Regions from separate parts of the Shewanella sp. SW24 genome, predicted to be linked through region 2. Evidence: riboswitches for the same ligand, from Rfam matches in the RefSeq annotation. Region 2 holds a riboswitch; the other holds the start of a gene.
The links. Region 2 has a riboswitch for cyclic di-GMP ahead of L5M17_RS21130 (glycosyl hydrolase family 18 protein). Riboswitches for the same ligand answer to the same signal wherever they lie in the genome.

Region 1 (16,498 bases), on a different contig from region 2:
ACTAAATACTTTGAGCTTATGTGTATTGATCTTACTATTTGTTTTTACATGGCTAATACTTTTGATTTACCATCCTGTTCTGTCAGGTGAACAGTGAAGTGTCTATAATTAGTTACTCATCAATGTGTTACATTGGCAATGTGCGATCTTGCCCTCTTTTTTTACGCATTCAACTCTGAAATAATCGGCTCGCACGTTAATAGAAGTTAGCGGCAATATTATAATAATGGGGTTGATGATATGGATAATGTTAATAAATTAACGGCTATTTCTTTAGCTGTAGCAGCGGCTTTGCCTATGATGGCAAGCGCAGATGTGATGATCACCGAATATGTTGAAGGTAGCTCAAATAATAAAGCGATTGAACTGTATAACAGCGGCGATACGGCAATTGATCTCGCGGGTTATAAACTGGTTCGTTATAAAGATGGTGCTACTGTTGCGTCGGATATGGTGGCTTTAGGTGGTCAAACTATTGCGGCAAAATCGACAAAAGTTATTTTAAATACTAGCGGTACTATTACTGTTGCTCAAGGGGTTGATAGTTACTCTGGTAGTTTAAGTTTTAATGGCGGTGATGCAGTTGCCTTAATGAAAGATGATGCCGTCATCGATATTATTGGTGATGTGCCGACGCCAACGGGTTGGGGATTAGACGTTACCTTAAAACGTAAATTAGATGCGTTAGTGGCGAATACAGTATTTAATGCCGCCCAGTGGGAACAATTACCTAAAGACACCTTCTCAGGTTTAGGTTCTCTAGAAACGCCTGCTGAGCCAGAAGTGCCGCTCTTTAGCTGTACTGGCGCTACAATTGTGCCTATTTATCAAGTACAAGGTGCGGGCGAGTCGAGCCCATTTGTACCAGCAGGGGCATTCGAATCTGAAGCCGAAGTGACAGTGCGTGGCGTAGTGACTGCCCGTGGTGAAAGCTTGTTTAAAGGTTTTTACTTACAAGAAGTTAAGGGTGATAACTCACCGTATACCTCTGATGGTGTATTTGTATTCTTAGGTGAAGCGGCACCTGAAGCGATTCAACCTGGGGTTGAAGTTTGTGTGCAGGGTAAAGTGAAAGAATACTTTGGCTTAACTCAAATCGATATTAAAGCCGATAAGAAATTTGATGTTGGCGCTAAGGGTGAAGTCCCTGTTGCCGCGCCTTTCTATGTGGCCGATGGTGAAACCTTAGCGCAAGCATTAGAGCGCTATGAAGGCATGAATGTGGCCTTAGATGCGGGCAGTGATCTTAAAATCAGCCGTACCTTCAGCTTTGACTATGCGGGTAGTCGCAATAACATGCTAGTGTCATATCAAGCGCCTTTAATGAAGCCTACACAGCTGTATCCAGCGCTTTCTGCTGAAGCAACGGCATTAGTTAAATCTAACCGCGAAAACCAACTCTTTATCGAATCCGATTACAAGCCTGCCAATGGTGTTATTCCATACTTCCCTGATTTCAATGTGGAAACGGGTTACATCCGTGTTGGCGATCAACTGACTAACCTGCAAGGTGTGATTGGTTACAGCTACGGCGCTTATCGTTTAGTAGCGACTAATACTATTACAGCGGGTGATTTTATCCGTGGTGACGATAGAACCGAAGCCCCAAGTGTTGCAACTAAGGGTGATCTGCGCGTGGCTAGCTTTAACGTGCTGAACTTCTTTAACGATGTTGATGGTGGTGATACCAATCCATCAGGCAGTAACCGTGGCGCCCTAACGCTGGAAGAAATGGTGCTGCAACGTACTAAAATCGTTAGCGCTATTACTGCTATGAACGCCGATATCGTGGGTTTGATGGAAATTGCTAACAACGGTTTTGGTGAGAAGAGTGCTATTAAGGATTTAGTCGATGCACTAAATGACAAGCAGACGCCTGAAAACGCCTATAGCTTTGTTGAAATCACCGATGCTGATAAGTATGACGGCAAGTACTTTGGCACAGATGCGATCACTGTCGGCATGTTATACCGTGGTGGTAAAGTGACTTTAGCGGGGGCCGCACAAGTTATCGGTACTCCAGAACAGCACGCCAGTGCTGGCAGCGTGACTCGTACTAAAGATGGCAAAACTGAGGCTAACCCTGGCAATGATGCTTATCAACGTCACAGCTTAGCGCAAACCTTTAAAATCCATGATGAGTCTCTGACCGTAGTCGTTAACCATTTGAAATCTAAAGGCTCAGGCTGTTTAGAAGATTGGGCTAACTTCGAAGAGTCAGTTGATCCTGCGGATCAACAGGGCAAGTGTAATGCTTTCCGCGTATCTGCAGCTAAAGTCTTGGGTGAAACGCTAAAAGACGTGAAAGGCGACTTACTGATCATCGGTGATATGAATGCCTATGGTATGGAGGATCCTATCCGTGTACTAACCGACTTCGATGCGAGCAAGTCAGAGCGTGACATCCTAACCGCTTCGTGGACGACGCTCGACGGCAAAGTGTTTGAGCGCCAAGGCAGCAAGATTGAAAAAGGTTATGGCTTTATCAACTTGAACACGAAAGCCCACGGTGCAAGCACTTTCTCTTATAGCTATAACGGCGAGTTAGGTAACTTAGATCATGCTTTAGCCAATGCTAGCCTAGCTAAACGTTTAGTGGATATTGAAGATTGGCATATCAACTCAGTGGAATCTAGCCTGTTTGAATACGGTAAGAAGTTCTCTGGTGATCTGGCTAAATCTGAAAATGCTTTTTCTGCATCGGATCATGATCCTGTGATTGTTGCTTTAAGTTATCCTGCGCCAGTAGTGCCGCCAAAACCTGAGCCAAAGCCTAAAGATGATGGCGGTGCTTTAGGTTATTTAGGTTTAGCACTGATGTCCTTGTTTGGTTTGCAGCGTCGTCGCCGTTAACCTGTACATGGGGTTAACTCACAAGTGCAATTTGTGAGCTAGACTGAAACAAAGGGATGGTTAACCATCCCTTTTTTATCTCTTTTTTTCAGTTTTTATTAGGAGTGAGTATGGATACCACCTCAAATCCGCTGAAAACCATGAATATCAAGGCGCCACTCTGGTTTTACTTTGTCGCAACGCTCAGTTTGTTGTGGAATATCATGGGGCTGATGGCTTTTGTGATGCAAATGACTATGACGCCAGATGCACTCGCACAGATGAGCCCAGATCAAATTAAACTCTATGAAACGACGCCAATTTGGATTGATGCTGTGTTTGGCTTTGCCGTGGTTTCAGGGGTTCTAGGATGTCTATTATTGTTATTCAGAAAATTAATTGCTTATAAAGTGCTGGTCGCCTCGCTTATCGCTATTTTGTTGCAAATGACCTATGTATTTTGCATTCAGCAAGCGGCTGTGGTGCTAGGAGCTGACGCGTTAATTATGCCAAGTGTAGTCGTGGTGTGGGGATTATTTCTTGTCTGGTTTAGTCAGCTAAGTACCACTAAATCTTGGTTAGCTTGAGCCTTATTTTTGCTGATATTGATGTGACCAGCTAAGAGTAAACTAGTTGAACTTCATCCACTTCACAGTAAACTGCTGATTGGTTTTATTGACTAGGAAGTTGCAATGAGTATTTGGTTTAGAGCTGTAACGTTAGAGGATTGCGCGCGTTTAGACGCCGGTATGGGTGGCAAAGGCACCTTGATGCAGACTTTAGGAATTGAGATCAGTGAGATTGGCGACGATTACATGAAGGCCACTATGCCAGCCAGTCCGGCGGTGCATAACCCTTTGGGCATAGTGCATGGTGGCGCGAATGTCGCGCTTGCTGAAACCGTTGCCAGCTATGCGGCAAATTTCGCGGTGGATTTTGAGCAGTACTATTGTGTCGGTCAAGAAATTAACGCTAACCACTTACGGGCTTCCCGTAATGGGGTATTAACCGCCACGGCTAAGCCTATCCACTTCGGGAAACGCAGCTCTGTATGGGAGATTTTAATCCACAACAGCGCGGGTGAACTGACTTGTATTTCACGGATGACGGCGGCTGTCGTTAAACGCTAAATGCAATGAGCCAGCTTATTGCCTGTGGTGTGAATGGCGTATCAATCGTTTGATTTAAATAATATATAGATAAGGATTGGATATGGATAACGCTACAATTTGGGAATGGGTTGGTTATTTAGCTTCAGTGGTCGTTGCAATATCACTGATGATGTCAAACATTAAGAAACTGCGCTGGTGGAATCTCATTGGTGCGGCTTTATTTGTGGCTTACGGTGTGGCAATTGGGGCTTATCCTGTTGCCTTAGTTAACTTTTTTATCGTGCTGATTGACACTTATTATTTGGTTAAGCTTTATCGTGAAGCCGACTTATCCAGCAGTTAATGGCAGTGTATCAGCTTAACTCCACTTTCTCGCACCGCACTTCGCTCCATTGTCCTGAGCAGCTATTTGGTTTTTCAACAGCATCTTAAGTGATGTGAGCGGACCATTGGCTGTGAGTCTGTGTAATTCATTAACTGTCTTGCCAAACTTATCTTTAATCTTTTTTTTAGATTGTATGAATCTAGTTTAATCGTTTTATTCTCAATTGGTAATTCTCTATTCTTGCTCTATCGACAACACGTCGCCAGCCAAGGAGATAAACCATGGCCACCATTTACGATTTAATTGAAACCTGGTTAACCAGCAATCAAGACTAAGGAGCAGGGCATGAGTCAACATCAAACAAGTCAGTACTTAACGAGCCAAAACGGCGCCCCAGTGGCCGACGATCAAAACTCACTGTCGGCGGGTGAACGTGGTCCTCTGCTATTACAAGATTGGCATTTAATTGAAAAGTTAGCCCATTTCAACCGTGAGCGTATTCCTGAGCGTATCGTGCATGCTAAAGGTACTGGGGTTTACGGCACATTTACGCTGACTAAAGATTTAAGCGATTACACCATTGCTGACCATTTCAATGGTGTTGGTAAGCAAACCGAAACCTTTATTCGTTTCTCAACCGTAGGTGGAGAAATGGGTTCTGCCGACGCAGAGCGCGATCCACGTGGCTTTGGTTTACGTTTTTATACTGCCCGTGGTAATCACGATATCGTGGGTAATAATACGCCGACCTTTTTCTTGCGAGATGGGATTAAGTTTCCAGACTTTATTCATACGCAAAAGCGTAATCCTAAGACAAACTTAAAAGATCCGCAGGCTATGTGGGACTTTTGGTCATTGAATCCTGAAGCTATGCATCAAGTAACCATTTTGATGTCGGATCGTGGTATTCCGGCGAACTACCGTCAAATGCACGGTTATGGTTCACACACTTTCTCGCTGTGGAATGCCAAGGGCGAGCGTTTCTGGGTGAAGTTCCACTTTAAATCGCAGCAAGGCGTGGTCAACTTAACCAATGAACAGGCTGATAAATTAAAAGGGATTGATCCCGATTCATCGCAGCGCGATATGGTGGTTGCGATTACTGATGGTAACTTCCCGCGTTGGACGGTTAATGTGCAGATTATGCCTGAGGCGGATGCCAATACTTACCATATCAATCCATTTGATTTAACTAAGGTTTGGCCGCATAGCGACTATCCATTAATTGAGATTGGTGTATTAGAGCTGAATCGTCTGCCACAAAACTACTTTGCTGAAGTTGAGCAAGTGGCATTAGCACCTAGTAATTTGGTCCCAGGCGTCGGGGCTTCACCAGACAAGATGTTACAAGCACGTTTATTTGCCTACGCCGATGCGCAGCGTTACCGCATTGGTGCTAACTACAACCAATTGCCAGTGAATTGCCCGCATGCCGCTAAGGCAAATCACCATCAACGTGCAGGTGCGATGGCGGGTACACAATGTCCTTATCATGGCAGTCAAACTGGTGGCGACGCTTCGGCAAACTATGGCCCGAACAGCACTGCTGATGCCTTGGTTGAGCCAGTAAACTTTAGCGAACCACCATTGCGTTTAGAAGGTGAAGCGGCGCGTTACAGTCGTTATAACCAAGACGATTATACCCAAGCGGGTAATTTGTATCGCATCTTCTCTGAAGCTGAGAAAGCGCGCCTAGTGGCAACAATTTCGGGTTCATTAAGTCAAGCGAGTTTAGATGTGCAGCAACGTATGGTGGCGCATTTTACTCAAGCCGATGCGGATTACGGACAACGTATTAAACTGGCATTAGGTCTTTAAACTATTGCTGTTGCGAATGTTTGAATAATAGTAGAAACGATAAAACTGAGTAGAAAGCCTCTACTCAGTTTTTATTATCAGCGACAATAATATTAACATTCTCGTTAATATGCTCTTAGGCCGCGATGAGTGCCGCGTTAGGGCTATTTAGCTGCTTTAACAATCCAAATGCTTGCTGCATTTTATCCTCGGTTACGATAAATCCTATAAATGTTTCATCCACGTCGAATGCTTTAATACAGCTTCCTTGAGCATCAATATCGACTTGCCAGCGATGGACGCCATTCACTGTTATACCGCTGAGTTGCATAGGTAACAGTGGCGTTTTCACTTTAATGAGCATGGCGGGAAAATTCACTGCTGTCGGTTGGTTCAGTAATGTGTTCGCCAGTGCATTGGCGCTCAGTAACGCAGGTTGCAAATAGGCCCTATTTTGGCCGTTGATTTGGGCGCAATCACCTAGCGCATAAATATGGGCATCGTTGGTTTGTAAGCATTCGTTAACGACGATACCTTTATTGACCTCTAGCCCCGCATGCTGGGCAAGTTGATTGTTAGGGAGAAGTCCCGCTGCACAGATAACCGCATCACAAATAAACCGCTGGTCATTATCTAGGCACACAGAGATACTGCCATCTTGGTGTTGCAGTTGGCTGACTCGGGTTTGCAATTGCACTGTGACGTTATGCTGCGTTAGTACAGCGGTCAGTTTGTGGCTTAACATTTCGGGTAGCATATTCGGCATTAAGCTCGCTTGTGGATCGACCAAAAACACTTGCTTACCCGCAGTTGCTAAGTCCATTGCCAGTTCAACTCCGACCAAACCAGCACCGATAACCAGTACTCTCCTCGCGCCATGGATGTCTGCTTCGCAGGCCTGATACTCCATTAAGCTGTTAACTGTGTGGATGATATCGACGCCATCCCCCTCTATAGGCGGAATAAAGGGTCGTGCACCCGTGGCAAGCACTAATTTTTTGTACGCAATTTCGCGTCCTTGATGGCAACAGACTACCTGACGAACTTTATCTATTTTTATGACTTCACAGTGATTTATTACATCAATTTGTTGCTCATGTGCAAATTCAGTCGCGGTCAATTTTATGAGGTCTGACGCCATTTTTTTAAGGCTAAACACATGGCTTAAATCTGGTTTATGGTATTCGTCACCAGAGTCGGCTGTGATAACTGTAATCGGTTGTTCGCGGTTTAAACGTCGCAGTGTTTTGACTAGCTGATATGCCGCGAATCCACTGCCGATAATGACGATAGGTTTAGACATTAGTCACCTCATTTTTTATGACAGCGAAAACGCTTTTACCTAGGCCACATTCGGGACAGAGGAAGTCTTCGGCCACTTGAGTCCAAGGTGTGCCAGCAATGACATCTTGATTAGGTTCTCCTTTTTCAGGGTCGTAAACCCATTGGCAAACGGTGCAAATCATTGATTGTGTATCATTTGATTCGCACGCTTTTGTTGCAATCGGTGCCGTCACAGGGACGTTATTAGTTGCAGTATTTTCAGCTGTTTGACTGGCCGTGGTGGCTTGGCTAGGTTTTGACATGACTTGATTAATGATAGAGCGACTATTAGCGCTATCAAGGGGCCGCAATGCCCATTCTCGCGCGATTCGCTGGCCGTGCTGACGGCATTCTTGCATCGCATCTCGATCGGGACGCCATTTGACTTTTAATCCCACCGAGGTTTCAAAACCAGCATCCATCAAACGAGTGTGAATTCTATCGACTGCGCCGCCATTCCAGCCATAACTACCAAAAGCTGCCGCCTTTTTATTGCGAAAACGCAGGCCCGTGATTTCTTCAAGCATGGCGGCAATTTTAGGCATCATCACATTATTCATGGTGGATGAGCCGACTAAAATACCTTTTGACCTAAATGCCTGTGCAAGGATTTCGTTTTTATCATGACGTGCGACGTTATACACTTTTACCGCTACATTGGGGTCAACATCATGGATACCTTGAGCAATACCGTCGGCCATCATGCGAGTATTATTGGACATGGAGTCGTAGAAAATCGTGATACGGTCTTCTTGATAAGCGTCGGCCCAAGCTAAATATTGGTGAATAATTTGGGCTGGATTATCACGCCACACAATGCCGTGTGAAGTTGCGATCATATCTACAGGTAAATTAAAGCTTAATACTTCGTGAATTTTAGCCGTTACTAGGCTGCTAAAGGGCGTTAAAATGTTTGAGTAGTACCGTAGGCATTGTTCCATTAATTCATTTTGATCAACCTCATCATTGAATAAATGTTCGTCGCAATAGTGTTGGCCAAAGGCATCGTTACTGAATAAAACCGCATCTTCGGTGAGGTATGTCATCATGCTATCTGGCCAATGCAACATAGGTGCTTCGATAAATATCAGTTGCTTACCATTGCCTATCGCTAAACTATCCCCTGTCTTTACGGTAATGAAATTCCATTCTGGGTGGTGGTGATGTCCTACAATGGAGTCGACCGCATTTTCACTGCAGTAAATTGGAGTGTTAGGAATTTTGGCCATTAATGCAGTCAGGGCGCCTGAGTGGTCTTCCTCTGCATGGTTCATCACAATATAGTCTATGTCGGTTAAATTAATTTCAGCTTCAAGATTTTGTAAGAATTGCTGGCTAAACCGATGATCAACTGTATCAATTAACACGGTTTTTTCTTCACGGATAAGGTAGCTATTGTAGCTTGTGCCTTTAGTTATCTTGTACTCAGTACCATGAAAATCTTGCACTTCCCAATCGCGTTGGCCCACCCAGTGGATATTGTTTTTTACATGAATAGTCATAAATACACCTGTGATAATTAATAATGAATGCGCTACGTAAATCTTGCTTATTTAGTTAAATCTCTTATTGCACTCACTATGCCAATATTTTAAGGTTTTGATTTTTATTGGTATTAGCGTATTTCAACATTTTAAATCACTTGCTGATGTCATAATGACAATTTGATATTAGTCAAATTGACATTACACTATTGTCAATATGACTTTATTTGACTGTGGATGTGCTATGAGTGCCCATGCTGATTTAACTCAGTTAGCCTTAGATTTAACTGTCGGCGTGTCGACGCAAGACAGATTTGAGCGTTTGTTGGCAGTGGTCAGGCGGCGTGTCAATTGTGATGCTGCGGCATTATTGGCATTTCGGGAGCAGCAATTTGTCCCCTTGGCGATAGATGGGCTCTTTGCCGAAGTGTTAGGGCGGCGCTTTCAAATTAGTGAACATCCGAGATTAGAGGCTATCGCCCGTGCTGGCGATGTGGTTCGTTTCCCGGCCGACAGTGAACTTCCCGATCCGTATGATGGTTTAATTTCACATCATAGTGCGAACTTACATGTACATGCTTGCATTGGTTTACCACTAATCGCGAACGATCGCTTAATTGGGGCGCTCACCATTGATGGTTTCAACCCTCATCAGTTTGATGGTTTTAGTGATAGCGAGTTGCGTGTGATCAGCGCACTGGCCGCAGCCAGTCTTAATACTGCGTTATTGATGCAACAGCTAGAATCCCAAGTTGTTGAAGTTTCCAATGGCACTGAGGTGCTCAATCGTCCTGCTAGTCAGCAGGAGATCATAGGACAATCCACACAGATCCAATCGCTAAAGCAGCAGATAAGTGCTGTGGCAGGCACTGATTTATCGGTATTAATTACCGGCGAAACCGGTGTGGGTAAGGAGTTAGTGGCCGCGGCGATACATAATCAATCGACCAGAGCCGATAAATCACTTATCTATTTGAACTGCGCAGCACTGCCGGAGTCCGTCGCCGAAAGCGAGTTATTTGGACATGTAAAAGGGGCATTTACGGGGGCGATCAGTCATAGGCAAGGCAAGTTTGAACTCGCTGACAAGGGGACCTTGTTTTTAGATGAAATCGGGGAGCTTCCTTTGGGGCTGCAAGCTAAGTTATTGAGGGTTTTACAATACGGTGAATTACAGCGAGTTGGCAGTGATAAGAGCCTAAAGGTTAATACTCGGATTATTGCCGCCACTAATCGAATTTTGCACCAAGAGGCAACGGAAGGGCGTTTTCGTTTCGACCTTTACCATAGGTTGAGCGTATTTCCTATCCACGTAGCACCATTAAGAGAGCGTGGGCAAGATATTGTTATGCTGACAGGGTTTTTTCTTGAACGTTGTAAAGCGAAGTTAGGACTCACCCATATCAATATCACACCCGCAGCGCAGCAGTTATTAGAGCAATACACATGGCCGGGTAATGTGCGTGAGCTAGAGCATGCGATACACAGGGCTGCGGTGTTGGCGAAAGCCGAGCTAAAAACGACTTACATCAGCTTAAGTAATAAACATTTTCAGCTCGATTCTTTGATGAATCAAGCACACAGAACAGTCGACGAAGATAGGCCATCAGATGCCGCAACGCCAGCCATTGAATTAGCATTTAGGTCTGAGTCGGCCTATCCTGAGCGACAATCGCAAGATAATTCCAGTGTTATGCTGGGGCTTAAGGCTGCGACTGAGAGATATCAGCGTCAACTTATTCGTCAAGTTTTAGCCGCGAATCAACAAAATTGGGCTGCGTGTGCAAGAATATTGCAAATCGATACAGGTAATTTGCACCGACTTGCAAAACGGTTAGGTTTAAAAGAATAAAATATTGCGTGAAGAGATTTTATTCTGCAGCAAAACCCCTGCCTCGATTCTTAGAAGAACAGTGTTGCTACGCCTAAGAGTGCGAACAATACGGCGCAGCCACGGTGTATCCACAACATAGGCAATTTTTCGGCGCTGAAGTGGCCTGCGATCACTACGGGTACGTTAGCAAGCAGCATGCCTAAGGTTGTGCCAGCAACCACCATAGTTAATGAATCGTATTTTGCGGCTAATACCACAGTTGCGATTTGCGTTTTATCCCCCATTTCGGCGATAAAAAACAGGATAAAGGTGGCGAGAAAGGGACCCATTTTATAGAAACGACTCTCCTCTGCATCGACTTTATCGGGGATTAACACCCAAAGAGCGATTGCAAAGAAGGACGCGGCCACTAAATAACGTGCAAGATCTGGGCTTACCCAGTTAATGGCCCATTGGCCAATCCAAGCTGCGGCAAAATGGTTAAATAATGTCGACAGCAAAATACCTAAAATAATGGCGGTTTTATTTTTAAATCTTGCGGCGAGGATTAGTGCAAGTAATTGAGTTTTATCACCAATTTCGGCGATAGCAACCGTAAAGGTTGAGGCAAGTAGGGCTTCCAAGTGTGATCCTTTAGGGGTGGTTATGACATAAGCACAATAAACCGTCCACCCCTAGGTGCGGTCATTGTGCTCAGGTCTTGCTGGGCAAATCTATGATTTGCTGTGAACACCATGGCATGTTGCCAAGTATGTTGATGTTCACCCTAGATGACGATGGCTCGAAATCCAGTTAGCTACTCCCCCGAAGCGAGGTGGGCATTATACCTAGGTAAGATTTAGTTTCAAGCACGAGTTTATAACAGTCGGTGCTGATAAATCTTTGACAGGTGTCAGAAAAATACCGATTCACATTCTGTAACTCAATGAATATAAATGAATTATTTTTTGACAACGTTGTCTTTTGTTGCTAATTTAGCCAAGTCATTTCTACTTGGTTACATACTGTTAACTCGTAGTGACTCAATGATAACGACTGTATTTGGCAAACTAATTGAAAAGTTAGGACGCAAAGCTTCCGGTCTAAGGTTGTAAATGGATTTTTTAGTGAACTAAGATAGCGGAGTTGCCGCAGAATTCGATTTCTGTGAAAGATAAACGACTGCTGTTTAATGCTGTTGTTTGCCCAAATACCACTTTTATATCTAAGCCTATCATTATGTTTAGGATGATAGGCAATCAATGGAGTGCATTAAAGTGGCAAATCCTACTGTTTTTTCCCCTATTTCTAAATTGAGTTTATTGGCCGCGGCAGTAATGGCGATGAATGCGTTTGTGAGTATCTCTGCGCAGGCGCACGGTTATGTTGTGGCACCTGAATCGCGTTCATATGCCTGTAAAACAGGTAAAAATGCCAATTGTGGTGCGGTGCAATGGGAGCCGCAAAGTGTTGAGGGGCCATCGGGTTTTCCTGAATCAGGTCCTGCTGATGGCAAATTGGCGAGTGCTGGCAATGGTGCTTTTTCACCTTTGGATGAACAAAGTCCGAGCCGTTGGGCAAAGACGGATATTAAAGCGGGCTGGAATAAGTTCAGTTGGCAGTTCACAGCAAATCATGTCACCCGTAATTGGCGTTACTATTTAACTCGCCAAGATTGGAACCCAAACCAAGCTTTGAGCCGAGCGAGCTTTGACTTAGCCCCCTTTTGCGTAGTTGATGGTGGTATGGAACAGCCGCCTAAGTTAGTCACCCATGACTGCTATGTGCCAGAAGGTCGCAGTGGTTATCAAGTGATCTTGGCCGTGTGGGAAGTGGGAGATACGACGAATAGTTTCTACAATGCTATCGATGTGAACTTGGGCTCGGGTCCTGTTGTGCCGAGTGAATGGCAAGATGTGGGGGATATCAATCCGTCACTCGATCTAAAAGCAGGCGATAAAGTGATGACCCGTGTGTTTGACGCCAATGGTGAGCAAGCGGCTAAGCAAACAGTCATAACCATTAGCGATGCGACTCAAGGTGATAAACAAAATTGGCCTTTCCTATTAGCGAGCGCAATTAACGCCCAGCAGTCCCAGTTAAAAGCGGGACAAAAAAATGCATCGGGTGTGATTGAGCCTGTGTATGGCAAAAACGACATTTTTACAGCGAAAAACTCAGGTATTGAGCGTGTCGAAGTCGGATTTGATTTAGCTCCTGCTCCGGGCAACAGCTTAGAAGTCACTTCACTTGCCGACGATTATCAAATTATCGATGGTGCGGCGAAGGTCAGCTTTGATGTAACCAGTAACGCTGAGATGCTAGTGTCAGCGTATTTGTTTAGCCATGATGGCACCGCGTCAGGTTTTGTGAGCCAAACTGTTAACAATACCAGCGCGAGCTTAGTGTTAGACGTCGTTGAGCCTAAAGCTGGGCATTATCATTTGCAGGTAAAAGCTGAGCCTAAACAAGGTGATGTTATTCAGCAGAACTTTGATCTCTTCTTAAAGGATCAAGCTCCTGCACCAGAAGCTGATTTTGTATTCCCAGCAGGCGTGAAAGGTTACGTTGCAGGTACTACAGTGTTACAGCCTAAAAATGGCAAAGTGTATCAATGCAAGCCATTCCCTTATAGCGGCTATTGCGTGCAGTGGTCGGCTTCTGCCACAGGATTTGAGCCAGGTGTTGGCGCTTCTTGGGCTATGGCGTGGACTGAGCTGTAAATTAACTTTTTGAGCTAACCTAGCTTCAAAAAGGTGTCATTGGGCTTAAACATATCCGTGTGTTTAAGCCCTTTTTGTCTGCATCGGATGGAAAAAGACCGGCTTTATTTTGATTCGAGCCTAATACAAGATTACAGGTATTCTCAACAAAGGTAGCGATTTTGTTGGCTTGTTTATTTTCGTTTATCACAGCGCTATTAAGTTGTTACCGTACCGTTTGCTACCCTTCTTTGTTCACAACTGGCTTGCCCACTGGGTTTGGCTCTGTTAATGTCCCAAACTATCTATTTAATCGATGCTTATATCGGTACATTAATTTGGGCTATCACAATTGAAAGTCATGCCATTTTTCAATAATCGATTTAGTTAGCCTCAATGGCTACTGGGTTGAAACATTCAAAAGCTATTGGGGCCAATTGATCTGCTAGGTCGAGATCTGATTGGATGCTTTAAGTGATGTGTCGCTTATTTCGATTTAAGACGCAAGGCTTTATCGGTTCAAATCTTACTCAAATAAAATAATAATTAATTATTGAACAGGACTATTGTGTGAATTCAAAAATGTTAGGCTCGATCGCCATCGTTGCCGGGACGGCCATTGGCGCAGGTATGTTAGCGTTACCTTTAGCCACAGCGGCTTTAGGTATTATCCCTGCTTTAGTGTTACTCGTCGTTATTTGGGGCGTGTCCGCCTATACCTCATTACTTATGCTCGAAATTAACTTACGCACTGGCGTGGGGGATAACGTGCATGCTATTACGGGTAAGTTACTGGGTAAAAAAGGTCAAATAATTCAAGGTGCTTCTTTCCTGAGTTTATTATTTGCCTTGACCGCGGCTTATCTCACCGGCGGTTCTTCGTTATTAGTGCTTAAAGCGAAGAACATGTTCGATATCGTGCTCGATAATCAAGTCGCAGTGTTGTTATTTACACTGGTGCTCGGTGGCTTTGCGGCGCTAGGTGTTGCTTGGGTCGATAAAGTTTCACGTTTCCTATTTTCGTTAATGATTCTATTGCTCGTGGTGGTGGTATTATTTTTATTGCCCGAAGTCAGTATTGCTAGCATGGCAACTGGGGCGATTGCCGAGTCTATGACCAGCAATTGGATGGCGGCAATTCCCGTAGTGTTTACTTCGTTTGGTTTCCACGTCTGTATCGCCACTTTAGTGCGTTATCTCGATGGCGATGCGGTATCACTGCGTAAAGTGTTGTTAATCGGCTCGACGATCCCACTTGCTTGCTATGTTCTGTGGTTATTGGTGACTTTAGGCACTGTCGGCGGATATGAGGTGAATAGTTTTGAAGGTTCACTACCTTCACTCGTCACGGCATTGCAGGATATTGCTCATACACCTTGGATCAGCAAATGTATTTCATTATTCGCTGACTTAGCCTTAGTGACCTCATTCCTGGGTGTGACCTTAAGTTTATATGACTTTATCGCCGAATTAACTCGCGCCAAAGAAACGTTTGCCGGCCGTATTCAAACTTGGTTACTGACCTTTATTCCGCCTGTCTTGTGTGCCTTGTATTTGCCTGAAGGCTTTGTGGCGGTACTGGGATTTGCGGCCGTACCATTGGTCGTGATGATTATCTTCTTGCCCATTGTTATGGCACTGCGTCAACGTCAGTCGCAGCTTGGGGGTTATCAAGTGTCTGGCGGATCTGTTGCGTTAGTCATTGCAGGTTTGTTAGGTGCCGTGATTGTGGGTGCCCAGCTATTTGTTGGGATCTAATTCATTGCGATAGATGAGGGCTTTTTAGCGAATACATCTGGGTAACTTTGATTAAATGTATTTGCTTTGTAAGCGAGTTTTTCAGAGTCTGTTATAGAGAGTGTCGCATGTGATAAAGTCAGGCCCCGGCCTGACTTTTTGCTTTTTAGGTTTTAAAGCGAGTGATGCTGGGTTTTAGCACAGTTATTTAAAATTAAAACAACGCTATTAAAACGAGAAAATGGCCCAGCTTGCGCGTGGCTTCATTCACATAAAACGGACTTAACACAATGAAAAAATGGTTACTCACAGTTGCCGTGGCCGCTAGTTTTGGCGCACAGGCTGACGAAGGTATGTGGCAGCCCCATCAACTGCCTGCAATGGCTGATGAGCTAAAAGCAAAAGGCCTTGAAATTGATGCAAAATCGATTTCTAAACTCACCGAATTCCCGATGAATGCCGTGATAAGCCTTGGCGGTTGCACTGCATCATTTGTATCGCCAAAGGGCCTAGTCGTGACTAACCATCACTGTGCCTATGGGGCAATTCAATACAATTCCACTCCTGAGAAAAATCTGCTGCAGGATGGTTTTTTAGCTAAGACCTTCGCCGATGAATTACCTGCGACCCCTGGCTCACGTGTCTATGTGACTGAAGATGTCACTAATGTCACTGAGCGAGTTAAAAACGGGCTTGAAGGTAAAGTGGGTAGCGCCTTCTATCAAGGCGTTGAAAGCCAAGAGAAAGCCTTAGTTGCTGAATGTGAAAAAGAAGATGGTTACCGTTGCCAAGTGTATAGCTTTCACGGTGGTCTCGAATATTATCTGGTTAAGCAATTGGAAATCCGTGATGTGCGTTTAGTCTATAACCCAGCCGCGAGCGTGGGTAAATACGGCGGCGATGTAGACAACTGGATGTGGCCACGTCACACAGGCGATTTTTCTTTCTACCGTGCTTATGTATCTAAAGCAGGTAAACCAGCAGAATTTAGTGCTGACAACGTGCCTTATGAGCCAAAAAGTTTCTTAAAAGTATCGGCTAAAGGCGTGAGTGAGGGGGATTTTGTGATGGTGGCAGGCTACCCAGGTCGCACCAACAGATATCGCACAGCCACTGAAGTTCAAAATGAGTTTGAGTGGGCTTATCCAGAAGGCAAAATGCTGCGTGAACGCTTTATTGAGATCATTAAAGAAACCGCCCCAGAGGGCAGTGACGAGCGTATTAAGTACGAGAGTCAAATTGCTGGCCTTGCAAATTACGCGAAAAACTTCACTTCTATGATCGAGTTTTACGGCAAATCAACCATGTTGGCTGACCGTAAAGCCCTCGAAGCTAAGCTTGCGGCGTGGATAGCCAAAGACAGCAGTCGTGAA
Region 2 (16,498 bases):
CAAATTATCCGATGAAGGCATGGCGAATCCCTATGGGCTGGAAGTCGGCCGCACCATGAAAAGCGGCATAGCCGCGGGCATTATCGGTGAAGACTTACTGAATAAAATTGTCATGTTAACTGCTGCAGCATCCGATGCTCGCATGGGCGGGGCAAACTTGCCCGCCATGAGTAATCTTGGCAGTGGTAATCAAGGCATAGCGGCAACTATTCCTGTGGTATTGACGGCACAATGTTATAAGGTTTCGGAAGAAAAACTCGCCCGCGCCTTGATTATGAGCCATCTAGGGGCGATTTATATCAAGTCCCATTATCCACCACTGTCGGCATTTTGTGGCAATACAGTCACCAGCGCAGCCGCTTCTATGGCCATGGTGTATTTAGCCGGTGGCTCGTTCGAACAATCCTGTTTCGCGATTCAAAACGTGATCAGCGACAGCTCTGGCATGGTGTGTGACGGCGCTAAAGCGTCCTGCGCCATGAAGGTTAGCACTTCATCCAGTGCGGCCGTGCGCTCATTTTTGATGGCGCTCAGTAGTCACAATGTCTCAGGCCAAGGTATTATTGCTACCGATGTAGAGAAAACCATTAAAAACATTGGCAAAATGATCCTCAATGGCATGTCATCCACAGATGTCACTATTATCGATATTATGTCGGCATAATGATTTTAACCCGCTGAATATTTGCGGGTTAATAACTAAAGGTTGAAATTGTGAAACTGCAAGATTTAACGCAAAGTGATCTGGATATTCTGAAATCCATCGAAAATATCGTCGATGGCATCGCTGCCATGTATGGTCAACACACAGAAGTGGTATTGCACAGCCTAGATGCGAAACATCCGTCTGTGGTCAAAATTGCCAATGGCCATGTCACAGGCCGTGAAGTGGGTGCTCCAATAACCAACCTTGCCTTGCTCAAGCTCAAAACCGGTCAGGATATTTCCAACTCTTACCTGACTAAATGTGCCAATGGTAAGACGCTAAGATCAATTACGACTGTGATCCGTAACAGTAAAAATCAACCCATAGGGTTACTGTGTATTAACAGCGACATGGATGCACCACTGCAATCAGTTCTGCGCACTATGATGCCAGAGCAACTCCTTGGCAGCGAACTTACCAGCTCGCCCGAAGTGTTTGCCCGCAATATTGATGAAGCGCTCCATAGCACTATCGACAGTGTGAACCATGAGGTTCGCGCGAATCCCGCGATTTCACCTTCACAAAAGAGTCGCGAAATCGTCAATCAACTCCACGAGTTAGGGATTTTCGAACTCAAGGACAGTGCCCAAGTAGCTGCAACTCGATTGGGGATTTCGGTGCATTCGATTTATCGCTATCTGCGGGAAATCAAAGCCAATCAAGCTTAAAGCGAGAAAAAACTCGCCTAAATAGAAAGGGCTAAGGTGTAAATAACCTTAGCCCTTTGGTTTTATTGTTTTTGCACTTGTGATTGTGCTTGTTATTGCGCAGCTTGTCCGCTAAAGCCCATCATATTCCATGCCTGTACTGTGCCATCGGCCATTAAGGCAATGGCATCGAGCAAATTGCTGCGAATGTCGCGCATTTGGCTCAAATCAACGGCTTGTTTATCTAATGTTAACGCAGCCTCGCCTCCCATCCACACCGCAATCGAACCATCTTGGCGTTTAACCGTAAACCCTAAGCCTGTCGGGAAAATATCCGTTGCTTGGGTAATTTCAGTTTTGGGTCCAGAGTGGCCATCAACCACAGTGCCATCCTGTTTTAAAAAGGCAAACTCCCGCTCATAGGTCACCACTTTGCTCACCTGAGTGACTTCTTGATAACGTGGTTGCTTGTCTACCAAGTCCCAACCTTCCCAAGCAATGGCCGTATTATCCTTGCGTAGCGCGACAAACCCCTCCTCAAAGGGATAAACCTTGTGCACTTTTTGCAACTTATCCTGTAGGACTGATGTATCGGCACCATTGAATTTACTGCCCCATACGTGCAGTTGACGACTGATGGTTAAGGCGGCAAATGCGCCACGATTTGCATAAATATCAATCACTTTATTGGCGCGTTTTGTAGTAGATAAACGAGCTGGAAACGCGACGTGATGCTCAGTCAATTCGCCCTCACCCCAGGTATATACGCTGCCATCCGCCAGCAGCGCCGCAAACCCATGATCCGTGTTGACAACTTTCACTGCAGGCGCTAATTGGCTGAGTTTTGCCAGTTGTTCGCGGCCTTTTTGATCATCGCTGACCCCGCCCCAAGACACTAATTTTCCCGTCGCCGTCCTCGCGGTAAAAGCATTATTGTTGGCATAGAGCAGATCAACATGGTTAAGCTCAGAGGCCACGTGGCGACTATCGCCACCATAAGCGGCATCGCCCCAAGTCACTACTGCTCCCCCCAGCTTTAAAGCAGCAAAGGCACCTTTATTAATCAACACAAAATCAATATTGGTCATCGCAGGCGCAGCATATTGACCCGAGAGCAGTTCGGCTGGTGTTGAATCCAGATTAGACCAACTGACTACACTACCATCTTGTTTGATGGCCGCATAAAGCCCTTCTGCCAACACAAAAGAACGAACGCCTGTCAGCACTTGCTTCATCCCCATCCCCCAAGGGATAAGTTTGTCATCACGGGTTAAGGCCGCAAAACCACAGGTATTCTCCGCCGCATATAACTCTTTTACATTGACCAGAGGCTCTGCGGCATTATTGATATCGCCACCACATTCAGCATCGCCCCATGCCACCACAGTACCGTCTTGCTTGAGTGCCGCAAATGCACTGAGATTACTGTAGATTTGACTCACTTGGGCTAACTGGGCAGGCATAGGGATTTTGGTAGAATCGTCGGCCACCTCAAGATTGCTCGGGATGGACGTTAATGAATTATTCGCGGTGGATGGTGATCTGTGAGCCAAGATCGTGTCAGAAATTTGCTGTTTTAATTCGGGCGATATATCAGAATCCTGTTTATCTATGAGTAAGTTAACCACATGACCCAAAGCAAAAATCGCCAGCGCTACACCGCCCCACGAGACCTGTTTTTTATCCACAAGTATATCCTTATCGTAACTGCAAACTCTCACTGAGTTTAAACTGGAACATAACGTCGACTGAGTACGCTAAATGTGAACTGTGATTGTAACCAAAACAGGGCTAAAATGACATTGCCCTAAAGTCGAAAGCTGGCCTGATTCAAGTAAGATGAGCATATGAGCAAAAAAATAAAAGCAGCGTATCTCGCTGCTTTTATTGGATATGATGTTGAGGTAACAAAGGGCTAATCTCTTTTGCCCACTTTCTCTAACCCCCAAACCAGTGCAATCGCCGCTAACATACACACAATGGCGAACAGCAGTTGTGAAGGCTGACCCGTTACTTGCTCAAAATTAAGCGGGGAAATATTTTGCTCCAGCAAAGGTACTTTTTCGCCGTGGGAGTTGGTCCGCCAAGTTAAGATTTCTTTCCATGGCCAAATTTTACCTAAGGTACCTAACATTAATCCGGTTAGAAACACGATAGTGGCATCATGGTATTTACGCAGCAGCGCCGACAATAAATGGCTGAACGTCAGTAATCCCATCACGGCACCAGCAGCAAAACAGGCCAAAATATCCAGCTGAATATTTTTAGCGGCTGCGAGGACCACAGGATATAACCCTAACAATAATAAGATGAAACTGCCTGAAATCCCCGGCAATACCATAGCGCAAATCGCAATCGCGCCGCCGAAAAAGATATTCATGTAACTGGCTTCTACCGCGACCGGATTCAGTACAGTAATCGCCCATGCAGCCAGCACACCAAACGCAAATAAACCTAAACGTGCCACAGTGAAACCACTCACTTGCTTAAGCATATGCACGACAGAGATAAGAATAAGCCCAAAAAAGAACGACCAGATCGGGATGGGATGTACCGCCAACAACCAAGAAATCAGCTTAGCAAAGGTAAAAATACTGGTCAGGATCCCCGCCAGCAGACTCACTAAAAAGCCACCATTAATATGGGCAAATGCCCCTTTTATGCCCTGCGACTTGATTACGCCCCAAAGGGAAGGATTAATGCGTTTTACACTATCAAGCAAAGTATCGAGAATACCGGTAATAAACGCTATGGTGCCGCCCGAAACGCCAGGCACAACATCAGCAGCGCCCATGGCCATTCCCTTAAAATACGTCAGCAAATATTTCACTGTGAGTCCTTGTAGTTAAATCAACATGCCATTGCCGCTACACGACAAATTGGCCGCAATTATACGGTGTTACACTTAAAACCGCGAAATGAAGTTTACTTAATTAAGCCGACTGGTATTTGTTGTTATCCTAATGTTACACTCATCCGACCAGAGCAATCCAAGCTCAACTTGGAACAGGCTCAAGATAACAACACCCCTTTGCACCATTATTAAGGATGACCATGAGCCAGACAGACTCTTCTAGCACTGCAGAACAAAAACCTAATAAAGTGCTCGCGCTCTACCACAAAACTCGCCGTTATCCCTTCGGCCAAAAACTATTTTCAATCATGGTTTCACGCATGGCGCCCTATTTCGGCACCATCAAACCACTGATCACTGAATTACGCCTTAATCATTGCGCCTGTTTAATTAAAAAACGCCATGCCGTTCATAATCATATAAAAACTGTGCATGTGATTGCGATTTGTAATGGTCTAGAAATGGCCATGGGCGTGATGGCCGAAGCCTCTATTCCAAAACATTTACGTTGGATCCCTAAGGGCATGAGTTTGGATTATACGGCTAAAGCAGGCAGCGATATTTTATGTGTCGCCGAAGTGACACCAGAGCAATGGATTCCTGGCGATATGCTGGTCCCCGTTACCGCCTACGACACCCAAGGAGTGGTTGTGGTGAAAGGACATATCAAATTGTGGATTTCAGAAAAACCGCAAAAATAAACGCTTTGAATCAAGACTTACACTTAATATCAGCATTTAAAAAGGGAGCTTCGCTCCCTTTACTTTTTAACCTTCAGCCGTATTTCGCAAAAACATTCGGAGAACTGAATTGTGCGGCGCCTTGCTCGCTCACGTTTAGGTACGAACTGTTAGATACGAGCTTTTAAAATCGCAGCCCTATCGCAATATAGCAGCACAGTTATGCAAAATATTAAGCAAAATGGCTTGCAGTAAAACGCTCAATTAAACGGATAAAGTCGGCTTCAGCAAGCTTGGCACACTTTAAGGTTTGTTCATGGGATAACTGCACGTCCCCCAATCCTTCTGCCATATTGGTAATAGCGCACACAGCCAACACGGGCAAACCACAATGCGCCGCCGAAATCACCTCTGGCACCACGGACATTCCCACTACATCGCCACCGATGATTTGCATCATGCGGATTTCAGCCGCGGTTTCAAAACACGGGCCAGAGTAAGACACAAAGACCCCTTGATTCACTTCAATACCTGCAGCTTTTGCGACACTTAAGGCTTCTGATCTCAGGTCTTTATCATAAGCATTGGCTAGGCTAAAAAAGCGTGGACCGTAGTTATCATCATTTGCGCCCGTCATGGGCGTACCCGGCATAGTGTTAATGTGATCGCTGAAAATCACTAATGATCCCACGCCGATCCGCTCTGGCCGTAATGACCCCGCAGCGTTAGTCACGAGTAACAATTCACACCCTAAACGTTTGAAAGTACGCACAGGCGTCGTCATCACCTTCATGCTTTGGTGCTCGTAAAAATGCCCGCGGCCTTTCATGCACACTATATCGATGCCATGTAAGCTCCCGAGCACAAGCTCTCCAGAGTGGCCGACGACGGTACTCACAGGAAAGCCGTCTAACTCTTCATAGGGGATCACTACTTTGTTATCTAAATTATCGGCAAACGCGCCAAGCCCTGAGCCCAAAATCATAGCTGCACGGGGAGAGAAATTCGGTTTACGGGCTCGAATCGTCGCAAGGGCATTAATAACGGGATCATGGCTCATACAAGGTACCTCATAGCAAAGGAATGAAAGAGTAAACGCCCTCAGTATAAGCGGGCTTAGGGTTGTAAATAATCGCGATTAATCGCACTATTGTGCTGATAAAAATGACAATAACTAAAAAATGGTGAGCCTAAGATGAGCAAGATAAACGCACCTGAACTCGTCACCTTGAAGATGCTGCGGTATTTCCATCGAGTGGCTGAAGTGAAAAACTTTACCGCTGCCGCCGAGCAACTGCATTTATCGAAATCTCCGCTGAGCGCACAAATCAAAGAGTTAGAATCGCTCCTTGGCGTTGAGCTATTCACCCGCAGCACTCGTCAGGTCGAGCTCACTCCCTATGGCCAATTGTTAAAAGAGAAGTGCGAGCAAATATTCGAACTGGTGAATACCTCATTGGAACAAGTGGCTCAGCTTGGGCGACTCGATAGAAACCATATTCGGATTGGCATCATGAGCTCGCTTTTTTGGATGGGATTTGGTGACATACTGAAAAGCTTTCGCAAGCAATGCCCTGATAATGAGCTGATCTTTCAAGAGTTATCACCTGAAACTCAAAAAGTCGCCTTAGCGCATCAAGAAGTCGATTTTGGCCTAGTGCGCTACGCCGACACCTTAAATCTGCCGCACCTCATCGCCGAGACCATCACCAGCGAACCTATGGTGTTAGCGCTGGCAAATAAACATCCCTTAGCCAGACGTAAAAGCATCGACTTGAGTGAACTCAAAGATGAGCCCTTTACCTTACTCAGCCGTGCCAACTCCGCCTCTAGCGATTTGATTATCGCCAGCTGTCAGGCCGCAGGATTTATGCCGCAACTGGTACAGGAAATGGTCGAGCCCAATAGCTTAATGGCGATCATCGCTGGCGATAACAGGGTATCCATAGTGCCGCAAAGTTACGCATCACAGCCTTGGCCTAGGGTAAAGTTTATTAAATTAAAACAAACTATTCCCGCCGATATCTGCCTGATTTATCGGCCAGAAATGGCTTCTCTGCCGATTCTCGATAGCCTGAGGGACTTATTGAAGCAACAAATCAAAACCATTTAGATTGTCTCCCAAACGAGTGCTATGCTGAGTTTAATATTCAGGGTTCATATTTTAAGGATATCGGATATCAAGATGGATAAATTTTTAGCGGCAGCCATTGAAGAAGCCAAACAAGGACTCGCCGAGGGCGGCATCCCCATTGGTTCGGTATTAGTGATCGATGGCAAAATCGTCGGACGCGGCCACAATAAACGGGTACAAAAAGGCAGTTCAGTACTGCATGCCGAAATGGATTGCCTCGAAAATGCCGGCCGATTTAGCGCCGCCGAGTACCAAAGGGCGACCTTGTATTCCACCCTATCGCCCTGCGATATGTGCAGCGGCGCAGTATTACTTTATGGCATACCAAAAGTCATCGTCGGTGAAAACGCTACCTTCCAAGGGCCAGAAGCCTATGTAAAATCCCGCGGCGTGGATGTCACTGTGGTCGATAATGCCGAGTGCAAACAATTGATGCAGGACTTTATCGCCAGTAATCCCACACTCTGGAACGAAGATATCGGCGAGTAATGGTTCGACAGTCTTCTCAATCCGTTTCTGCATTTTTGTATTTCACTTTTTACGTTGGCGCTAATTCACTTTCTACCTTTCCTGTATTTTACTTTTTGTGTTGGCTGTATTTCATTGGAGGCTAGCGCCTGCTAGGCTAGCCCTCCCAAATTCCAGTGAAAAGTGGAACATGTCTACTAGCGAAAGGAACTCAGCTAACGTGTCAGCAAACTTACCTAAAGACCCTTGGTCAAGATCAGACTCCACGCAGCCTGTTGTAATGACGATACCCGCACAGCGTAATGCCAACCTCGATGCTATTCGCGGCTTAGCCGTGTTGGGGATATTTTTTATGAATATCTATTTTATGGGCATTACTTTTTTTGGCTATGCGCCCCATGAAACACAGCCGCTGTCGGATCACATTATCAAAGTGTTCAGTAACTTTTTCATCGAGGCACGCTTTATCAGTCTGTTTTCCATCTTGTTTGGTGTCGGGCTTTTTATTCAATATCAGCGATTTAGCGCCAAAGGCCTAGAAGCTTATTCCCTACTGCGATCACGTTTAAAATGGTTAATTGTATTTGGCCTACTCCACGGCATTTTTATTTGGTCAGGTGATATTTTATTCACCTATGGCATCAGCGGATTTTTAGCTTTGTGTTACAAAGATTTAAGTGTTGAAGCCCTTAAGCGCAAAGCGAATATTTTTATTTTAAGCGCCTTAGTTATCATTACGCTGGTTAGCCTTACGGGCAGCGATGAACCTTTCACTCGAGAATCGAGTCTATTTGCAGAGCAATACAGTGCATGGACCTCTGGCTATGCCGACCAACTATTACTGCAATTGATGCAAGTTGGCTATATGGCACTGGTGATCCCTTTTACCATAATGTGGTTTACGGCTGGCTTGATGTTGCTCGGAATGGCTTTGTATCAACAAGGGACTTTTGAGCAAGGTTTTAGTAAATCGGTACTGGTAAAGTTAGTGCTAGCAAGCGTAACGCTATCACTGCTTGATACCATCTTAAGTTTAACGAAAAATACTATTCTCGTTGCGTTTTCAGATGTGTTAATCATGCTAAGTGCTATTCCTATGGCGCTGATTTACATCCACATTATAGTTAAGGTTTGCCAGAATAATCCTAATATACTGACTTCGTTGCAAAATGTAGGCAAACTCGCGTTTAGTCTCTATATTCTGCAATCCATCATTGGCGTGTTAGTGTTTAGACACTTAGCTCCCGAATTGCTATTGAGCTTAGATAGATGGGGATACATGGCCATGGCGCTGGTTTATTCAGTAGTGCAATTACTGTTAGCCAGCCTGTACTTACGCTATTTCAAGCAAGGGCCGCTGGAGAAACTGTGGCGCCACCTCGTGTTAAAAAAATACACGGCATCACAAGAACACAAGCAAGCTTAAAAACACTGACACGAGATTAATACCAGATAATGACGAACAAAAAAACTACTAAAACGGGCAACAGCGCTTCACCTCAAACCAATCGCTCGCAAAAGAGTCGAGCACAAAGCGGTCGCGCTCAGAACAGTCGCACACAGAACAATCGCGCCCAAAGTAGCCGCACTCAAAAATCCAATACAGCCGCTTCAGGCTCAAGCCTTATGCCGCTGTTATTGGTGGTGATTTTTCTTGCTGGCTTAATCGGCGCAGCGCAGCAACATATGCTGCCAGTCGGGATTGCGGGCATGTACCTCACGCTAAGCCTGCTCACCTTTATCGCCTATGCCATCGATAAATCCGCCGCTAAACGTAATAAATGGCGCACTAAAGAAAGCACATTACATCTGCTCGCTCTCATGGGCGGTTGGCCCGGCGCTCTATTTGCCCAAAACCTGTTAAGACACAAGTCCATTAAAGCCTCATTTAGAAACGTCTTTTGGCTCACCGTTGTCGCCAACTTAGCCGTGCTGGGTTATGGCATAAAAACTGGCGCCGTAGATATGTTTATCTAGCAAGCAATGGATTCTATGAAAATCAAAAGTTTGTCACTAAAACGCTTTAACTTATTTTAATATAAAAACAAAAGGTTAAATTATGAAAAAATTTTTAGTTGCAGTTTTGGGTGTTGCAATACTATCGGGTTGTGCCGCACCTCGCTATACAGCAAAACCAATAGAAACAAATACTAACAATGTAGAAATAGTCATTATTAAGGATAAAGAAACACGTGACGGCTTCCAAGAAACAATGGAGACATGGCTAAAAGCAAATAATTACACCTACACAGTGCAGCCTGATGGTTCTAAACATGATTTAAATAAACTCACATTAGAATATGAAGGTAATTGGACTTGGGACTTGGCATTATATTTAAAAAGCGCTGAAATTAACGCATTTCAGAATGGCCAAAGAGTTGGCAGTGTTAAGTTTCAAGTACCCTATACTGCGAACCCGAGTAAGTTTGGTAATGCTGCGAATCGTATTAGCTATATGATGTCAGCTCTATTTGGTCAAATCACCGCTGATGAAGCAACAAAAAAAGTAAATGGTTCAAGCGATTAATATCATTGAAACCTTAACTAAAAAACAGGGTAATCATTGAATTACCCTGTTTAGTTTTGCACTGTTTATTATCTTTAAAACCAGCTCAACACGATACTGATAATCACGCCAGTGATCATCAATTGCATTAAACAAAAACCCATAATATCCCGCGCTTTTAAGCCTGCAATCGCCAGCACGGGCAGTGCCCAGAAAGGTTGAATTAAGTTAGTCCACGCATCTCCCCAAGCAACGGCCATTGCGACCCGAGCAACATCTGCACCTAAAGCTTGTGCAGCGGGTAACATAATCGGGGCCTGCACCGCCCACTGGCCACCTCCCGATGGCACAAAAATATTCACAATTCCTGCACTGATAAAGCTCCAAAATGGCAGGCTCTCGGCGCTAGCGATGGCCACAAAACCTTCCGAAATACTTTGAGCTAAACCCGATTGCACCATCACAGCCATAATGCCCGCATAAAAGGGAAATTGGATAACAATACCTGCGCCGCCCTTAATGGCCTCATTCAAACTGGTTAATAAACTGCGTGGTGTTTGATGTAACAGTATGGCGAGGAATAAAAATAAGAAGTTCACTAAATTGAGGTTTAAGCTGCCGCCCTGCACCCAAAAGTAATAACCTAAATATACAAGCCCAGCGCCACCGACGCTCCAGCCGAGTAAACGACTATTTTCTAACTTATCCGCAGGACGGCTTTCAGGCTGACGCTCGCTCATATTTGCAGGGTTAAGCTCTAACGCCGAAGAATCAAGTTCGGCGTCTTTGTCATCAAGGGCGCTTGGGTCAACATAAACACTGTCCTTATCTTCAGGCAACATAAAGCGATTCACTAAGGGCATGACCACAAACAGAATTGCCACTAACAATAAATTATAACTCGCGAAAATGGTGTCACTGGTAGGGATGATACCGATTTGCGATTCAGAGAAATGCCCCGCCGTCGCTATGGTTAATGGGATCGAACCCGCAAGCCCACCATGCCAAACCACAAAGCCGGAATAGGCGCTGGCGACCAGCAGCCGATAATCCACTTTTACTTTGCGAGCTAAGGCTTTGGCAAATAACGCGCCCACCACTAGCCCAAAACCCCAGTTAATCCAACTGGCGGCCAGTGACACCAAAGTCACTAAAATAATGGCTTGTGGTGCCGACTTAGCCAATCCAGCAATGGCATCGAGCAGCTTTTTAATCGGCGGCGAGCTTGCCAACATAAATCCTGCCACCAGCACTAACAGCATCTGCATCGAAAAACTTAACAGCGTCCAAAAGCCATCACCCCAATAATTGATGACTTCCAGCGGGGTTTTATGTTCGGCAACCACAGCAGCAATTAATACGACTAAGGTAAGTAAAAGCACGAAAATATAAGGATCGGGTAGATATCGGTCGACGAGTTTGACCAGAGGTTTTGCCGCTTTGTTTAACATAGACTTTCCTTGTTTATTATCTGAATTTTAGTTCTTATTTGTTTTTATTGAATTTTTATTGAGTCTTAAGCCCACAGATTAAGCGATCTCTAAAGCAGGATAAAGTCTTGAGGGAGTTTTTAACGGTTTGAACTGGTAGCACCAGATATCCAGCTCAACGCACACGCGAGTGCCGATAGCATCTGATGCTAAAAAACTGATAATATGGCAAAAATTAACTAAGGTGCTCTTTATATGAAAATGTTACTTGCCGTTGTGGTGATTGCTGGGGTGATTTTTTACTTCTTTACCTCGATGAACGGCCAAAAAGCCGCCCAAGAAAATATCCGTTTAGGCAATGAGTTTTTAACACAAAACAAAACCAAAGAAGGTGTGATCACCACAGCTTCAGGTTTGCAATATCAAGTATTAACTCAGGGCGATGGCACAGTTCATCCTAAAGCCAGCGATACAGTGACAGTCCATTATCATGGCACTTTGATTGACGGTACTGTGTTTGACAGTTCGGTTGATCGCGGCGAACCCATCGCATTTCCGCTTAATCGGGTGATTAAAGGTTGGACTGAGGGCGTACAGCTTATGGTTGTTGGCGATAAAATGCGGTTTTTTATTCCCAGTGAACTCGCCTACGGTAACCGTAGCACGGGCAAGATTGGTGGTGGTTCTGTGTTAATTTTTGATGTGGAACTGCTTAAGATTGATTAAATCAGTCTTCAATGAGTCTGTCTTAACGCATTCGGCTGTATTCATAAAAAAACCTAACGCTTAATAAAGAAAAAAGCCCTGAATCTTCGCAGGGCTTTATTTTTTAACCAATAATATCAAAATTTTGGATAATTACTGGCAGGTTGCCGCGCCAATATCAACCCATACTGCTGCAACACCCGGTACATCACCTTTAGTCCAGTAACTCGCCTTCCAAACACGACCGTTATAGCGAGTAGTTTGACCGCCGTTATACACCACACCCGCATCCCAACCGAGATCAACTTGGCTGAGTAGCTGCCATTGGTCTGCGGTGCGAGATGGCGTATTGCCCTGAGTCCAATACTTTGCTTTCCATACCAACTGACTATGACTCACAGTATTACCCGTGTTGTATACCACACTGGTTTGCCAAGCAGGATAGTTACCGGCATTGGGATCGGTTGCATCGCATCCACCGCCGACTACTTTTGGCGTCACGGTCAGATTAGTCGATGCGCTCGCATCTAAGGCACCATCGGAAACCAGCACGCTCAAACCATAGAGGGTCGCTTCGGTAACATTGGGGCCAGTAACTACTAACGTGGCACTATTTTGCCCGGTTGCCGACACGCCTGCGGGCACAGTCCAAGCGTAGGTTAAAGCATCACCATCTGCATCGGAGGCATTCACCACTATACTGACGGTTTTACCCGCTTCAACTGTCGCAGTCGGAGCCAGAGTCACTACAGGTGCTTGATTAGGCGTATCAGCCTTGTTGGTTACTGTCACTGAATCTGTGGCAGATAACCCTTCAGGATCCGTGACTTTAAGGCTAAAACCATAGGCGACATCGGTTTGGGTTGCTCCCAGTTGAATAGTCGCATTCGCCATATCTGCATTCGCGATGGCAACACTTGGCCCAGAGACTTGAGTCCAGAGATAGCTTAAGGCAGCGTTTTCAGGATCGCGCGAACCGCTACCATTGAGCGTCACATCGGCGGGACCTGTGACATTCACATCCACGCCAGCATTGGCAATGGGCGCTTTATTCACTGGCGGAGTGGTGCCTTCACCATGACCTAAACCTTCGTGCATGGCATTCAGAATGTCACCATTATCGGCATCAAGTTCCCACGCAAAAAGCCCACCAAGTTGATTAGAAAGCACATATTGCCCCTTGGCTTTAACTGAACGAGCATCATCGAAAGTGATTAAATCGCCAGTAGATGCCTTGAACAAAGATGGCGCCTCGGCCGTTTCGTCATAGCTGTAAGTCCAACCGCTTCCCATGTAGTCATTCGCTATCTGACGATAATCCACCACACCAGCTTCCCAAGTACCTTTTACTTTGCCCGTTGCCGTCCCCGTGAAAGGATTATTACCACTGTAGCCATTCACACCTGTCCAGCCGCGGCCATACATAGCGGCACCGACCACAATTTTCCCTGGGGTCACACCTTGGCCTAACAGCGCATTAACGCCATTAGCTGTGGTGTAACGAGTATTAGGATCCCAACTCGCTTCATACAGATTGGTTTGATGGCCGAGTTCAGTATTAGTCCAACCACCATTAAAGTCGTAACTCATCAAGAAGATGTAATCCATGTACTGCTGAGCAGCCTGATAATCGACTTTTTGAATTTTATCGTCACCAGCGCTAATCGCTGAGGTCAGCTCATAGGTACGACCCGTTTCGGCGCTTAGTTCATCAAGCATCGCCCGCAGTTCACGCATCAGAGTCACATAGGTTTCACCGTCATTGGCATTACCTAAATTTGGGTTAGCGCCATTCCCCCCTGGAAATTCCCAGTCGATATCAACGCCATCGAAGAATTTCCATGTCTGTAGAAACTCTTTCACCGAAGCGACAAAGATATCGCGCTTGGTTTTATCACCGAAGAAAAAGAAGGGATCCGAGAGGGTCCAACCACCGACCGAAGGTAAAATCTTCAAATCTGGATGTGCTTGCTTAAGTGCCATCAATTGACCGAAGTTACCTTTGTAAGGATCTGAATGCTCACTCACTCCCGCCTGCGGTATTTGAATCGCTGCCCAAGGATCGTGAATCGCAACTTTAAAATCACCACGACCACTACAGGCACGTTGCAACGCTTCGAAACTACCTTCGATTTCTTTCAAGCTATCATTGATGCCATCACCACCACAAATTGGGGTAAAGCCATATAAAATATGGGTTAAGTTTTGTGCAGGTATCTTATCGACCGGGAATTTACGACCGTATACGCCCCATTCGACAAAGTAACCGCCCACCACTTTGCCTGATTTATTAGCATAGGGACGGTTGTTTTCTTTTAGGGGAGCATTGAGTGGCACTAAATGGCTGCCGTCGGTATCAGCCACGAGGATTTGTTTAACATCACTCGCAGTACAACCATCGCTGTTACACAGTTGTACTTGCATCTGATAACGGCCGCCCTTGTTCACCTTAAAGTTAGCGGTTCCCGACGCGCCAGATGGGCCTTCCCAAACCACATTGCCGTTGAGCAACACTTGGGCTCTATTGCCCACATCGCCACTCCAAAGGTTCCAACTGACGGAGACATCGGCGGCATCTTTCACCGTAACTAATTGATTGTAAGCGGTAGCCGCTTGATTCACTTCAATAATAGCGAACTTAGTTTCGCCCCAACCTAAAGTCGGTTTACCGGGCGCCGCTGCAAAAACGCTGGCACTGATGGTAGATGCCAGCGCTGATGCCACTAGCAAGGCTGATGTTGAAATTTGAGTCTTGAACATGAGATATCCCTATTGAATTTTTATATGAATCAATAAGGCAAACAAAGCGTAGACAGGAAACAGCACTCTCTTAAAACCATGCAAAACGACTGACAACTGCACGAAGAAAAACCTGTGGTATCCCCGCTATCATAGGTACAGACGAACCCTTAGACCGGAGGCTTTGCGTCCCAGTTTTTCAACTGGTTTGCCTTTTACACACAATGACAACGTTGTCATTGCAAATATCAGCATAAGCGTAAGCGCAATAAAATTGCAACAAAATATTATCAACTGCGTTATTGGCTAAAATCGTAAATAGAACTAGTCATCTGATAAGAAAGGAATTATGCAAATTAAACTATCGCTAATATTTACTTTGGATAATGAGGATTATCTGAATACTTTAAAAATAAAAAAACAGGACTCGATATGCCAAAGGCATCATAAGTCCTGCTTTATATTTCACAATTTACGTCGCTTATGCAGCTAAAACTCAATCACTAAACATTCATGGCGCAAACCATTGTCGAGCAACATGATGATCCTTATGCGCGGGGCATTTATTATCCTTATGCACGGGGATAGTCCCTTGCGAGCATCACAGATAAACCGCGGCAAACCAAGGTTTCCATATCATCGACACGATTGATTTTCATCTCAGCTAAGGGCGCGCTCAATGCCATTTGCTTTAAGCTTTCGAGACAGCCTTTGTAGTAAGGAGCGCTATTCATCATACCGCCAGCAAGCCAAATTCGATTGGGATTAAATAAATTAACCGCCCACGCTAATCCCATGCCGAGATAACTGCCCGCGCGATATAAATCATCCTGAGTGGAGATTTTGCGGCTGCGTACTGAATCGCCACTGGCCAGTTGCTCTAAACTAAACTCGCCAGATTCTGTCATCACGCGACAAGGCCCCAACTCCCCCGCCACGCCCGTCGCTCCCGTAAAGACTTGTCCATTAAAGGCAATAGACATACCGATCCCAGTGCCGCACATGACCAATAACTCACAGGCATATTTGGCATCACAAGTCGCTTGCATACCCGCATCGATATCGTTGCAGATAAACTTAAGCTCACCCTGGGTTTTGACTGTATCGAAGCTCAATCCATTGAGTCCAGGTAAAGATTTACAAGAAACCAAACGATTATTTTGTACCAGTCCAGGTACGGCAATCGCTAGTTGGTAATGCTGTAAATCATAATCACGTTCAAACGCCGCGATTTGATTATTTAACTCTTCAATTTTAAAACCTTCACCTGTGGGGATTTTATATTGTTCTGTATGTCCCGCGAGATGAAGTTCGAACAGGGCTTTGGTACCGCCCACATCTATTGTTAGTATTTGCATCGCTTACTCCACTGATACATGTGCCCCACTCTGACCCCGAGTAGAGATGGCAAATGTTAGCATAGGGTCCAAATGTTAGCGATTGAATAAAACTTAAGTTGCTAATTTTTAAGGAACAAGTCCTAATTAAAACATGACCAACCTTTTATTTAATTCACTTTTCATGCTCAAAATCACATAAATAAATTAACAATAAACTCCATAACCTCAAGCGTCTTACCTGCACAAATTCACGATTGTATACAAAATCCTTTATTCGCTACCCTTGCAT

Region 1: linked by a shared signal. The riboswitch ahead of gbpA (N-acetylglucosamine-binding protein GbpA) and the one ahead of L5M17_RS21130 (glycosyl hydrolase family 18 protein) in region 2 are both predicted to bind cyclic di-GMP.

Annotation. Positions count from the first base shown of each region.
Region 1 covers NZ_JAKKSH010000002.1:302,751-319,248, reverse strand. Annotated here, with positions in the region: gene exeM (extracellular exonuclease ExeM) at 241-2,853, shown strand; gene L5M17_RS03155 (hypothetical protein) at 2,964-3,419, shown strand; gene L5M17_RS03150 (PaaI family thioesterase) at 3,525-3,962, shown strand; gene L5M17_RS03145 (YgjV family protein) at 4,045-4,287, shown strand; gene katB (catalase KatB) at 4,615-6,087, shown strand; gene norW (NADH:flavorubredoxin reductase NorW) at 6,203-7,369, opposite strand; gene norV (anaerobic nitric oxide reductase flavorubredoxin) at 7,362-8,891, opposite strand; gene norR (nitric oxide reductase transcriptional regulator NorR) at 9,118-10,725, shown strand; gene L5M17_RS03120 (TMEM165/GDT1 family protein) at 10,776-11,330, opposite strand; cyclic di-GMP riboswitch class I at 11,741-11,840, shown strand; gene gbpA (N-acetylglucosamine-binding protein GbpA) at 11,964-13,409, shown strand; gene L5M17_RS03110 (aromatic amino acid transport family protein) at 13,971-15,146, shown strand; gene L5M17_RS03105 (S46 family peptidase) at 15,416-16,498, shown strand, end outside.
Region 2 covers NZ_JAKKSH010000039.1:8,578-25,075, forward strand. Annotated here, with positions in the region: gene L5M17_RS21065 (serine dehydratase subunit alpha family protein) at 1-664, shown strand, start outside; gene L5M17_RS21070 (transcriptional regulator) at 715-1,374, shown strand; gene L5M17_RS21075 (hypothetical protein) at 1,467-3,041, opposite strand; gene L5M17_RS21080 (DUF368 domain-containing protein) at 3,269-4,183, opposite strand; gene L5M17_RS21085 (hotdog fold domain-containing protein) at 4,408-4,908, shown strand; gene xapA (xanthosine phosphorylase) at 5,120-5,947, opposite strand; gene L5M17_RS21095 (LysR family transcriptional regulator) at 6,083-7,000, shown strand; gene L5M17_RS21100 (nucleoside deaminase) at 7,073-7,510, shown strand; gene L5M17_RS21105 (DUF418 domain-containing protein) at 7,710-8,915, shown strand; gene L5M17_RS21110 (DUF1294 domain-containing protein) at 8,945-9,466, shown strand; gene L5M17_RS21115 (Sbal_3080 family lipoprotein) at 9,549-10,016, shown strand; gene L5M17_RS21120 (short-chain fatty acid transporter) at 10,091-11,446, opposite strand; gene L5M17_RS21125 (FKBP-type peptidyl-prolyl cis-trans isomerase) at 11,681-12,151, shown strand; gene L5M17_RS21130 (glycosyl hydrolase family 18 protein) at 12,284-14,890, opposite strand; cyclic di-GMP riboswitch class I at 15,004-15,092, opposite strand; gene L5M17_RS21135 (ROK family protein) at 15,442-16,227, opposite strand.